Regions from separate parts of the Methylobacterium sp. Leaf94 genome, predicted to be linked through region 1. Evidence: predicted binding sites of a transcription regulator. Region 1 holds the regulator's gene; the other holds the start of a gene.
What was found. The regulator LexA, encoded in region 1, represses DNA repair genes until DNA is damaged. The targets are predictions, from matches to a motif close to TGTTCNNNNTGTGTTCNG.
Positions count from the first base shown of each region.

Region 1 (5,397 bases):
CGTGGCGCGCCCGTTCGGCCTGGCCCTGGTGCTCGCCGCCGTCGCCGCCCTCCTGGGCTTCGCGGCGGCCGCCACGCGCGTCCGCTCGGTCGACGGGCCGATCCTCGCCCGCACCACGGTCGGTCCGCTGGTGGGCACCATCGAAGGGCTGGACGAGCGGGAGGACGGGGCGCGCCTGATCCTCCGCGTCGAGAGCTTCGGCACCCTCGGCGCCGAGGTCCGCCCGGTCCGGGTGCGGGTCTCCTACCGCAAGGCGAATACCCTGAAGCCGGGCGACCGCATCGCCGCGACCGCGCGCCTGCTTCCGCCGCCGGAAGCCGCCCGCCCCGGAGGCTACGATTTCGCCCGGGATGCCTTCTTCCGTGAGATCGGCGCGGTGGGCTCCCTCGTCGGCAAGGTCGACCTGCGACCGCCGGCCGAGAGCGCGGACTGGCAGATCCGCCTCGCGGCCGCCGTCGACGCGGCCCGCAACGCCCTGACGCGCCGCATCACCGACGCCAACGGCGGACAGGCCGGGGCGGTGGCGGCGGCCCTGGTGACGGGCAAGCGCGGCCTGATCAGCCCCGAGACCAACGACATCCTGCGCGCCGCCGGCATCTACCACGTCGTCTCGATCTCGGGCCTTCACATGGTCCTGGCGGCCGGCGTGGTGTTCTGGCTCGTGCGGGCGCTCCTGGCCCTCGTTCCGTTCGCGGCGCTGCACTGGCCGATCAAGAAGATCGCCGCTGCCGTCGCCATGGTGGGCGTGACGGCCTACTGCGTCTTCTCCGGCTGGGACATCGCCGCCGAGCGCTCGCTGATCATGACCCTCGTGATGCTCGGCGCGATCCTGGTCGATCGCCCGGCGCTCAGCATGCGAAACCTGGCCCTCGCCGCCCTGATCGCCCTGGCCCGCGAGCCGGACGGCCTCCTCGGCCCGAGCTTCCAGATGTCGTTCGCGGCGGTGGCCGGCCTGATCGCCTGCGCGCCGCTGATCGCCGGACGCGGGCGGCAGCGCGACGGTGCCGGCCTGCTCCCCCGGATCTTCGCCCTGGCGTCCGCGGCGGTCTTCGGCACCCTGGCCACGACGCTCGTGGCCCAGATCGCCACCGCGCCCTTCGCCACCTACCACTTCCAGACGGTGCAGCCCTTCGGGCTGGTGGGCAACGCGCTCACCCTGCCGCTGGTCTCCCTGGCGGTGATGCCGTCAGCGGTTCTGGGCATCCTCGCCTATCCGTTCGCGCTGGATCAGCCGGTCTGGTGGGCCATGGGCCTGGCGGTGCGGGGGATGCTGACCATCTCGACCTGGATCGCGGGCTTCGGCAACGCCGTCGTCGTGGTCCCGGCCTTCGGCACGGGGGCCCTCGGCCTCCTGGCCGCCGCCCTGATCGTCCTGACGCTCCCGGCCTCGTCGCTGCGCTGGCTCGGCCTCATTCCGGCAGCGATCGGCATCGCCTGTGCGGCTGCCCCGGATCGCTACGACATCTACGTCGATCGGGAGGGGGCGGGCGCCGCCATCCGCGAGCGCAACGGGCGGCTCGCCACCCTTGGCCGGCCGCCCCCCTTCGTGCTCGCGCAATGGCTCAAGGCCGATGGAGACGACCGACGGGTGCAGGACGTCACGAGGTTCGAGGGCGCGCGCTGCGATCGCCTGGGCTGTACCCTGACCACACCCGACGGCCGCGTGCTCGCCCTGACCACCGACAAGCGTGCCCTCGGAGAGGACTGCGCCAGGGCCGACATCCTGATCACCCGGCAATCCGCGCCCGGGGGCTGCGCCGCATCTATCGTCATCGACCGGAATTTCCTGGGATCCCACGGTGCGACCGCAATTCGCCTCACCCGCGATGGGCCGTCCCTCGCCACCGCGAAGCAATTCGGGGATGTCGTGCCCTGGCGTGCGACGCCTTTGCGCAAGCCGGTGGACCCGCCGGGAACGTCCTTGCCATCTTCGACACCGCCGGCGTCGGTCTTACCGGAAATCCCCGATCGCACCCGCGACCCGTCGGATCCGTCCGGCGATGAACCGGACGGGGACCCCCTTCAGTAGCGGCGCACCAGGCTGACGAGACGTCCCTGGATCTGCACCCGATCCGGGCCGAGGACCCGCGTCTCGTAGGCCGGATTCGCCGCTTCCAGGGCGATGGACGATCCACGCCGGCGCAGGCGCTTCAGGGTCGCCTCCTCGTCGTCGATGAGGGCCACGATGATGTCGCCCGTGTTGGCGGTGTCCTGCTTGCGGATGACCACCAGGTCGCCGTCGAGGATCCCGGCATCGACCATCGAATCGCCGCGCACCTCCAGGGCGTAATGCTCGCCGCCGGCCAGGAAATCTGGCGACATCGTCACCGAATGGCTCTGTTCCTGGATGGCCGAGATGGGCGTACCGGCCGCGATCCGACCCATCACCGGGATGGTCACGGCCCGACCGCTCTCGTCGGTGGCCTGCGTGGTCGGCAGTCGGGACACCGATGCGCCGGCCGGCAGGCCCTTGCCCTTGCCGCCTTCGACCACGCTCGGCGTGAAGCGGCGAACCTCGGAGGCCGGAGCGGCGCGCGGGGCGCCCGCATTCCCCCCGAGGCTCTCCGGCATCCGGATCACCTCGATGGCCCGCGCCCTGTTGGGCAGCCGGCGCAGAAAGCCGCGCTCCTCCAGGGCCGTGATCAGGCGGTGAATGCCCGACTTCGACTTCAGGTCGAGGGCGTCCTTCATCTCGTCGAACGACGGGGGAACGCCGCTCTCGCGCATCCGAAGCTGGATGAACTGGAGCAGGTCCAGCTGCTTACGCGTCAACATGCGGGACACTCTTCGTTAGCGCCACGGATCGCGGCGGGTGGCACTAGAAACAAACCACGAACACGTTAAACGTTCCGTAAGTGTTCTGCAAGGGTTCCCATCTCAAGCCTCCCGGGCGCGATCCGTTCGATCCCCTCGGCAAGGGCGGATCCGGGCGTCGCCCGAGCGCCACGCCGGCCTGCCGCTGCGGCCATCGCTGCGATTGAGTGGTGCCCCGATCCGACGAATGAGTTGGACGGCCGGCGTCTAGACCGGTCGGCAGGGCGCCCGGGCGCAGCGCCCTCGGGTCGATGGCCCGGCGACGATCGGTTCTCTGCCGTCCTCTGCCGGCGTCGCCGACGGCGGGTCTTCGGCTAGCGCTGCCCGGTGCGCCCTGCCTTGGGCCGGTCACCCGAACCGTTGCCGCCCGTCTCGGTGGGATTGCGGGGATCCTGCCAGAAGGTATCGAACAGGCGCTGCATCGCGCGGGCGTTCTCCTGCTGCACCTCCAGGCCCGTCTGGAACATCTGCTGCATCACGTCGAAGGGCGCTTCCGTGGCCGACCTGTCCGGCGCGGCGGACTCCGGCCGGGGCGAAGCCGCGAGCCACGTCGACGCCGCACGCGGTCGCGCCTGGGGCGAGGGCGTCGCGGGCTTCGGGGTCTTGGCGCCGGAGTTCAGGAACGCCTGCATCATCTCCGACCAGGCATTGGGCGGGAAGCCGAAGGGGTTCGCCTCGGCGCGCGGGGCCGGCGCCGCGGCAGGCGGCTGGTTGATCATGACGTGGACGATCCCCGCCACCACCATGCCGGCCATGATCGGCAGCATCTGCTTCAAGGCCGGCATCGCCACGCCGCTGACGGCAGCTGCCTGCTGCAGAACGGCCTGACTCAGATGGGGCGAGCCGAAGAGTTGCTGGACCAGCATGTCCATCTGAGGCGTCGCGCTCGACGCCTTCGGCGCGGCGGGGCCGACGAGATTGAAGAGGTGGGCGAAGCCGGTCGGATCCTGGGCGACGTTCCGCTGCAGCCCCATCGTGAGGGCCGGAAGCAGGGCTTCCATCGCGCGCAGGCTCTGCTCCGGCGACAAGCCGAACTGCCGTCCGAAACCCTGCGCGTTGGGGCCCGCCTGCGCCTGAAGGATGTCGAACAGATTGAACATGGCGGCCTCGCGGACGAACTGCGGCTTTCCCGGTCATCGACCCGGGCGCGCCGCGCGAATTCTGTCGCATCCGGTCGGTACTGACCAGCCCGGGCGCCTCACGACGGCCCGATTCCCCGTCGACGGGGGCCCGTATCAACCCGTTTCTTGCCCCGGACCCGCGATGCGCTTCCCTTCGCCCCTGATCGAGGCGCGCCTGGTGCGTCGCTACAAGCGCTTTCTCGCCGATCTGCAGCTTGCCGACGGGTCCGTGATCACGGCCCATTGCCCCAACCCGGGGGCGATGCTGGGACTTGCGGTGCCGGGCGCGCGGGCCCTGTTGTCCGACGTCCGGGGCCCGACGCGCAAGCTCCCCTTTTCCTGGGAACTGGTGGAGGCGGATCTGCCCGGCGGCCGGCAATGGGTCGGCATCAACACGATGCGGCCGAACGCCCTGGTGGCGGAGGCCTTCGCCGCCGGCGGCCTGCCCTGCCTCGCCGGCTACACGGGCCTGCGCCCCGAAGTCCGCTACGCCCGGGCCAGCCGGGTCGACTTCCTCGCCACCGGGGAGGGGATGCCGCCCTGCCATGTCGAGGTGAAGAACTGTCACCTGATGCGCAGCCCCGGCCTCGCGGAATTTCCCGATTGCGTCGCCGCCCGCAGCGCCCGCCACATGACGGACCTCGCGGCCGTCGTCGAGGCCGGGGGCCGTGCCATGGTCATCATCGTGGTGCAGATGTGGGCGGATCGCTTCGATGCCGCGCGGGACCTCGATCCTGCCTTCGACCGGGCGCTTCAGGCCGCTCGGGCGGCCGGCGTCGCCGTCCACGCCCATCGCTGCCGCATCGACCCGGTCGGCATCGCCGTGGCCGACGCCATCCCGGTGCTGTAGGGCGCCCGTCCCAGAAGAACCGCGCGGGCCCGTCAGTCGGCCCGCTCGAAGATCAGGTTGAGGCGGGTGCGAGCGATCCGGCGATAGCCGTGCTGCTCGAGCAAGGCGGGCAGGTCGATCTGCCACTGGTCGGTGCCGTTCTCGACGATGAGCAGCCGCGGGTGGAGGCTCGCGGGGGCGGCCCGCAGGAAAGGTTCGAGGATCAGGTCCTCGGCGCCCTCGACATCGAGCTTCATCGCGTCGATGCGCGCGATGCCCTCGCCGAGGGCGAGATCGAGCAGGGGCACGGCCGGCACACGAATCTGCGCGCCCTCGTTCGTCCCGACGATCTTCAGGCTCGATTCCCCCCGGTTGCGGGGGTCCACGAACAGGGTGAGTTCCCCCGCCTTGTCGGCGACCGCGCAGGCCACCGCCTTGACCGTTCCGAACGGATTCTGCGCGATGTTGTAGGTCAGGCGGTCGAACACGTCCGGCTGCGGCTCGACGGCCAGGATCCGGGCGCGCGGCCCCGCGAAGGCCGCCACGAACAGCGCGTAGGCGCCGATATTCGCGCCGATATCCAGGAAGGTGCAGCCGGGCTGAAGCTTCGCCCGGAGAAGTGCGCGCTCCTCC
Region 1 covers NZ_LMRM01000014.1:22,416-27,812, reverse strand. The annotation lists gene ASG63_RS10730 (ComEC/Rec2 family competence protein) at 1-2,029, shown strand, start outside; gene lexA (transcriptional repressor LexA) at 2,023-2,775, opposite strand; gene ASG63_RS10720 (DUF937 domain-containing protein) at 3,129-3,914, opposite strand; gene sfsA (DNA/RNA nuclease SfsA) at 4,078-4,785, shown strand; gene ASG63_RS10710 (FkbM family methyltransferase) at 4,818-5,397, opposite strand, start outside.

Region 2 (5,397 bases), on a different contig from region 1:
GCCGACGGACGAGAGCGGGCGCTTCGCCGCCGCGATCCTCGGCAACACCGAGGATGTGTGGAAGGAGGTCCTGCCGAACCAGACGGGCCGCCAGTACCGCCCGACCGCGATGGTGCTCTACACCGGCGGCACACGCAGCGGCTGCGGCTCGGCCCAGGCCGCCATGGGGCCGTTCTACTGTCCGATCGACAAGAAGGTCTATCTCGACACTTCGTTCTTCAAGGAGATGGAGCAGAAGTTCGGCGTGAAGGGCGACTTTGCCTACGCCTACGTCATCGCCCACGAGGTCGGCCATCACGTGCAGGACGAACTCGGCATTCTCGGCAAGGTCCAGGGCCGCCAGCAGAACGCGTCGAGCAAGACCGAGGCGAACCAGCTGTCCGTGCGCACCGAGCTCATGGCCGACTGCCTCGCGGGCGTCTGGGCCAAGAATTCCAACGACAAGTATAACGCCCTGGAGCAGGGCGACATCGAAGAGGCGATGCAGGCGGCGAGCGCCATCGGCGACGACAAGCTTCAGAAGCAGTCGCAGGGGTATGCCGTGCCGGATTCCTTCACGCACGGCTCATCCGAGCAGCGGATGCGCTGGTTCATGACCGGCTATCGCAGCGGACAGACGAAATCCTGCGACACGTTCCGGGCCGCGCGGAACTGAGCTGCAGCCGGCGCGCTGTCGGGGGGCGGGACTTTCGCGTAGGATCGGTCCCGTCCCGCCCGCGTTCGGTTGAAGGCATTCCAAGATGGTCGCATCCGACAAGACCCGCAGCTTCATCCCGCTGGCCATCGCGGTCCTCACGGTATCGGACACCCGCAGCGAGGGGGACGACCGCTCCGGCGACACCCTCGTCGAGCGCCTCACGGCGGCGGGGCACACCATGGCCGCCCGCGCCATCGTCCCCGACGAGGTCGAGGCGATCCGCGGACAGGTCGAGCGCTGGAGCCGTGACCCGGCCGTCGACGTGGTCATCACCACGGGCGGCACCGGTTTCACGGGCCGCGACGTGACGCCCGAGGCCATCGAGCCCCTGTTCGAGAAGCGCATGGATGGTTTCTCGGCCGTCTTCCACCGCGTTTCCTACGACAAGATCGGAACCTCGACCTTGCAGTCGCGCGCCACGGCGGGCGTCGCGAACGCGACCTACATCTTCGTTCTGCCCGGCTCTCCCGGCGCCTGCCGCGACGCTTGGGACGGCATCCTGGCCGCGCAGCTCGACTACCGCCATCGGCCCTGCAACTTCGTCGAGATCATGCCCCGCCTGGACGAGCACCTGCGTCGCGGCGCTTCAATCTCGGTGTAGGCGGGACGGTCGACCCTCGATCAGCGGCGATTACGCCCGGTCGAGGCGCGCCGCGAGCGGGCGGGCCTTCAAACGGCGGATGAATTTCGGGCCCGCCAGCAGGCGTTCGCGGCGCACCAGATCGCCTGGGCGTGGAGCGTTCACGCCGATGACGCGCTCCCCTCCGGCGGCCAGGCGTGCCGGCAGGCCGGTATGGGGGCGGCGCAAGCGGGCCAAAGACACCTCCGGGCGGGCCGTCCCGATGAAGCGGTCCAGAAGACGGATCCAACCCTCGGCGGGAACATCGCCGGCCTCGAGACACAGCACCCAGTCCCGGCGCGCGATCTTCGCACCGGCCGACCAGGGCGACGACCCACGACCACGCAGAACGACCGTCGCGCCGGTCGCCTCGGCCACGGCCTCGATCATCGCATTCGCGACCGGCACGACGATCACCGCGTCACCGACGAGTCCTGCCGCAACTCCGGCGACCAGCGCGCCTAGCGTATCGGCGAGATGATCGACGGAATCGGGGTCGGCAGGCCGCGCCACGGAGATGAGAGCCGAAAGCATGCGCGCGCATACCGTATTTTCGCGTAGCGCCAAGCCACATCGCGGCGACGCAGAGGACGCAAATGGGTAGAAACGCGACACGACACGCGTTCTGCCTGAAATTTTTGCAGCGCCCCGAGCATTTGTTCATGATACGTTCTCGTCCGATCCCAACGGATGAACCTCGCCCATGCCAGCAGACGCCACTCGCCCATCGTCCGCCGGCCCCGCGGCTGCGCGACGCCTCGGCGAGACCACACCGCAGCCGATGGGGCGGCGGGGCCGGGGCGCCACGGCCAATCCGAGCGGACGGTACGAGGCGGCCCGACGGGAAACCTTCGACGACGGCTGGTCCGGCAACGAGGAGGCGGTCCCCGTCCGGACCGAGGTGCGGCCGGAGCATGCCCGCACGCTGATCACCCGCAACACCTCGCCCGACATCTCGTTCGATCGCTCGATCAATCCCTACCGCGGTTGCGAGCACGGCTGCGTCTACTGCTTCGCCCGTCCGAACCATGCCTATGTCGGCCTGTCACCGGGCCTCGACTTCGAGACCAAGCTGTTCCGGAAGGTGGGTGCCGGCGCTCTGCTCGAAGCGGAGTTGTCGGCACCGGGCTACCGTCCCGCCACCATCGCCCTGGGAACCGCCACCGATCCCTATCAGCCGATCGAACGGGAGCATCGCGTCACCCGCGCGGTGCTGGAGGTCCTGGCGCGGTTCCGCCACCCGGTCGGCATCGTGACGAAATCGAATCTCGTCGTGCGCGATCTCGACCTCCTCACCGACCTCGCGCGCGACGGTCTCGTGAAGGTCGCGATCTCGGTGACCACCCTCGATCCCGTCCTGGCACGCCGGCTGGAGCCCCGCGCGCCGCATCCGCAAAAGCGCCTGGACGCGATCGCCCGCCTGAGCGCCGCGGGCATTCCCGTGATGGTCATCGCCGCGCCGATCATCCCTTCGTTGAACGACCACGAGCTCGAGGCGATCCTCGCCCGGGCCCGGGCGCTCGGCGCCGTGGAGGCGAGCCACGTACTCCTACGCCTGCCGCTCGAACTCGATGACCTGGTGAACGACTGGTTCGCCGAGCATTACCCAGGTCGCCAGCGCCACGTCATGTCGCTGGTCCGCGCCGCGCGGGGCGGAAAGGCCTATGACGCCGCTTTCGGCACGCGGATGACCGGCACCGGCGCCTATGCCGACCTGATCCGCCAGCGCATGCGGCTCGCCCGGCAGCGCCTCGGCTATCCCGAAGTCCGTCGTCGCCTGCGCGTCGACCTGTTCAGGGTTCCGCGCGACCAGTTGAGCCTGTTCTGAGATCGTAGGCGCGCGTGAAGCTGAGCCGATGATGGGGCGAGCGGCCGCGGTGTGCGAGGCCGGCGAGATGGGTGCGCGTGCCGTAGCCGACGTTGCTCGCCCAGCCGTAGTCCGGGTAGCGCCCGGCCAGCCGACGCATCAATGCGTCGCGCAGGGTCTTGGCCACGATGGAGGCGGCGGCGATCTGCGGCACCAGCCGGTCGCCGCCCACCACGGCGCGGCCGGGGAGGGCGAGTCCCGGAATCGTGTCGCGGCCGTCGACCCAAACCGGTGCGTCGAGATGCAGGCCGAGGGCCGCGCGCCGCATGGCGTCGAGGGTGGCGGCGCGGACGTTGATCCGGTCCACCAGCGCGCGCGATCCGGCCGCCACCGCGACGCGGGCCCACGCCCGGATGAGTGGAGTCAACGCCTCGCGCTCGGCCGCTTTCAGGCGCTTGCTGTCGTCGAGACGCGCCAGAAGCTCGGGCGGGAATGCAGCCGGCGCGAACCACACCGCCGCGACGATCACCGGGCCGCAGAGGGCTCCCCGCCCAACCTCGTCGCAGCCGATCACGGCCGGGTAGGTCTCCGCCAGGCGCGGGTCGAAGGGCGGCATCGGGCAGGGTCCGGGCAGGGGGCTGATCCCTTCCCCTAGCGTGCGCGGTCAGACGGGTCCACGCGTCAGCCGAGTTCGACGATGCCCCGCGATGGCGTGCCCGCGGCCTGTACCCGGACGGACGTGCTGCCATGGGCTTGAGCGATGTTGTCGTAGAACTGCCGCGCGCTCTCGGCCCAGGTGTACCGCAGGGCTTCGCTGCGGCAACGCTCCCGCGGAATTGCCAAGGCGGCCAGGGTGGCCGCACGCAAGTCGTGATCGAGGACGCCGGCACCGGTCCGGCCGATGACGTCGAGGGGCCCGGTGACGGGATAGGCGGCCACCGGGACGCCACAGGCGAGGGCTTCGAGAAGCACGATTCCGAAGGTGTCGGTCAGGCTCGGAAACACGAAGACGTCGGCAGCGGCGTAGAGGGCGGCGAGGGCGGCGCCGGTGCGGATGCCGAGAAAGCGGGCCGCCGGCGCAATCCCCGCGAGGCGCGCCCGATCCGGGCCGTCGCCGACGACGACCTTCGTTCCGGGCAGATCGAGGCGCAGGAACGCCTCGAGGTTCTTCTCCACCGCGAGCCGTCCCACCGTGAGGAAGATCGGCCGCGGCAGCCCGGCAAGGTCCGGCGCATCCGGCGGGCGAGGCCGGAACAGCTCGGTGTCGACGCCGCGCGTCCAGCGCATCAGGTTGGTGAAGCCGCGCGCGTGGAGGTCGCGCTCCAGGGAGGGGGTCGAGACCATGGTGCCGTTGGCCGCGCCATGGAACCGGCGCAGCCAGGCATAGCTCCAGGTTTCGGGCACGGGGGCCCGGGCGGAGAGGTATTCCGGGAAGCGGGTGTGATAGCTCGTGGTGAACGGGCGGCCATGGGCGAGGCAGTATCGCCGCGTGGCATAGCCCACGGTCCCTTCCGTGGAGATGTGGACGTGGGTGGGCTGCAGATCGTCCCAGAGGCGCGCCACGTGCCGCTTGGTAGCGTAGGCGACCCGAATCTCGGGATAGCCCGGCAGGGGCAGGGAGGCGAAGTCCTGGTGGGTCAGGAACACCGGGTCGAAGCCGTAGGCAGCCCCCGCCGCGGCCATGTTCTCCAGGGAGCGGACCACGCCGTTGACTTGCGGATGCCAAGCATCGGTCGCGATGAGGAGCCTCACGCGACCGCCCGGGCTCCGTCGGGCCGCGTGCGGTCGACGAGATCGGTCCGCCCGGCGCGGGCCCTCAGCAGGCTCGGATAGTGCAACACCTCCATGGTGCCGTCGTAGTGCTCGACGATGGCGGTGCAGGATTCCACCCAGTCGCCGGTGTTCAGGTAGGTGAGACCGTTGATCTGCCGGTTGGCCGCGTGGTGGATGTGGCCGCAGATCACCCCGTCGGCCCCGACGCGCTTGGCCTCGGCGCTGAGCAATTCCTCGAACTTGCCGATGAAGTTGACGGCGTTCTTGACCTTCAGCTTGGCCCAGGCGGAGAGCGACCAGTAGGCGAGGCCGAGGCGGCGGCGCACGGTGTTGACGTAGGTGTTCACGAAGAGGGCGAAGGTGTAGGCGCCGTCGCCCAGGAACGCGAGCCACCGGGCATGGCGGACCACCATGTCGAATTGGTCGCCGTGGATGACGAGGTAGCGCTTGCCGTCGGCGGCCTCATGCACCCGCTGATCGGCGATTTCGATGCCACCGAAG
Region 2 covers NZ_LMRM01000001.1:89,302-94,698, forward strand. The annotation lists gene ypfJ (KPN_02809 family neutral zinc metallopeptidase) at 1-655, shown strand, start outside; gene moaB (molybdenum cofactor biosynthesis protein B) at 741-1,298, shown strand; gene ASG63_RS00410 (hypothetical protein) at 1,329-1,850, opposite strand; gene ASG63_RS00415 (PA0069 family radical SAM protein) at 2,020-3,144, shown strand; gene ASG63_RS00420 (ribonuclease HII) at 3,110-3,739, opposite strand; gene ASG63_RS00425 (glycosyltransferase family 4 protein) at 3,805-4,875, opposite strand; gene ASG63_RS00430 (UDP-2,3-diacylglucosamine diphosphatase) at 4,872-5,397, opposite strand, start outside.
Region 2: a site for LexA is predicted at 1,974-1,991, ahead of ASG63_RS00415 (PA0069 family radical SAM protein). Genes of this name have one in related genera too.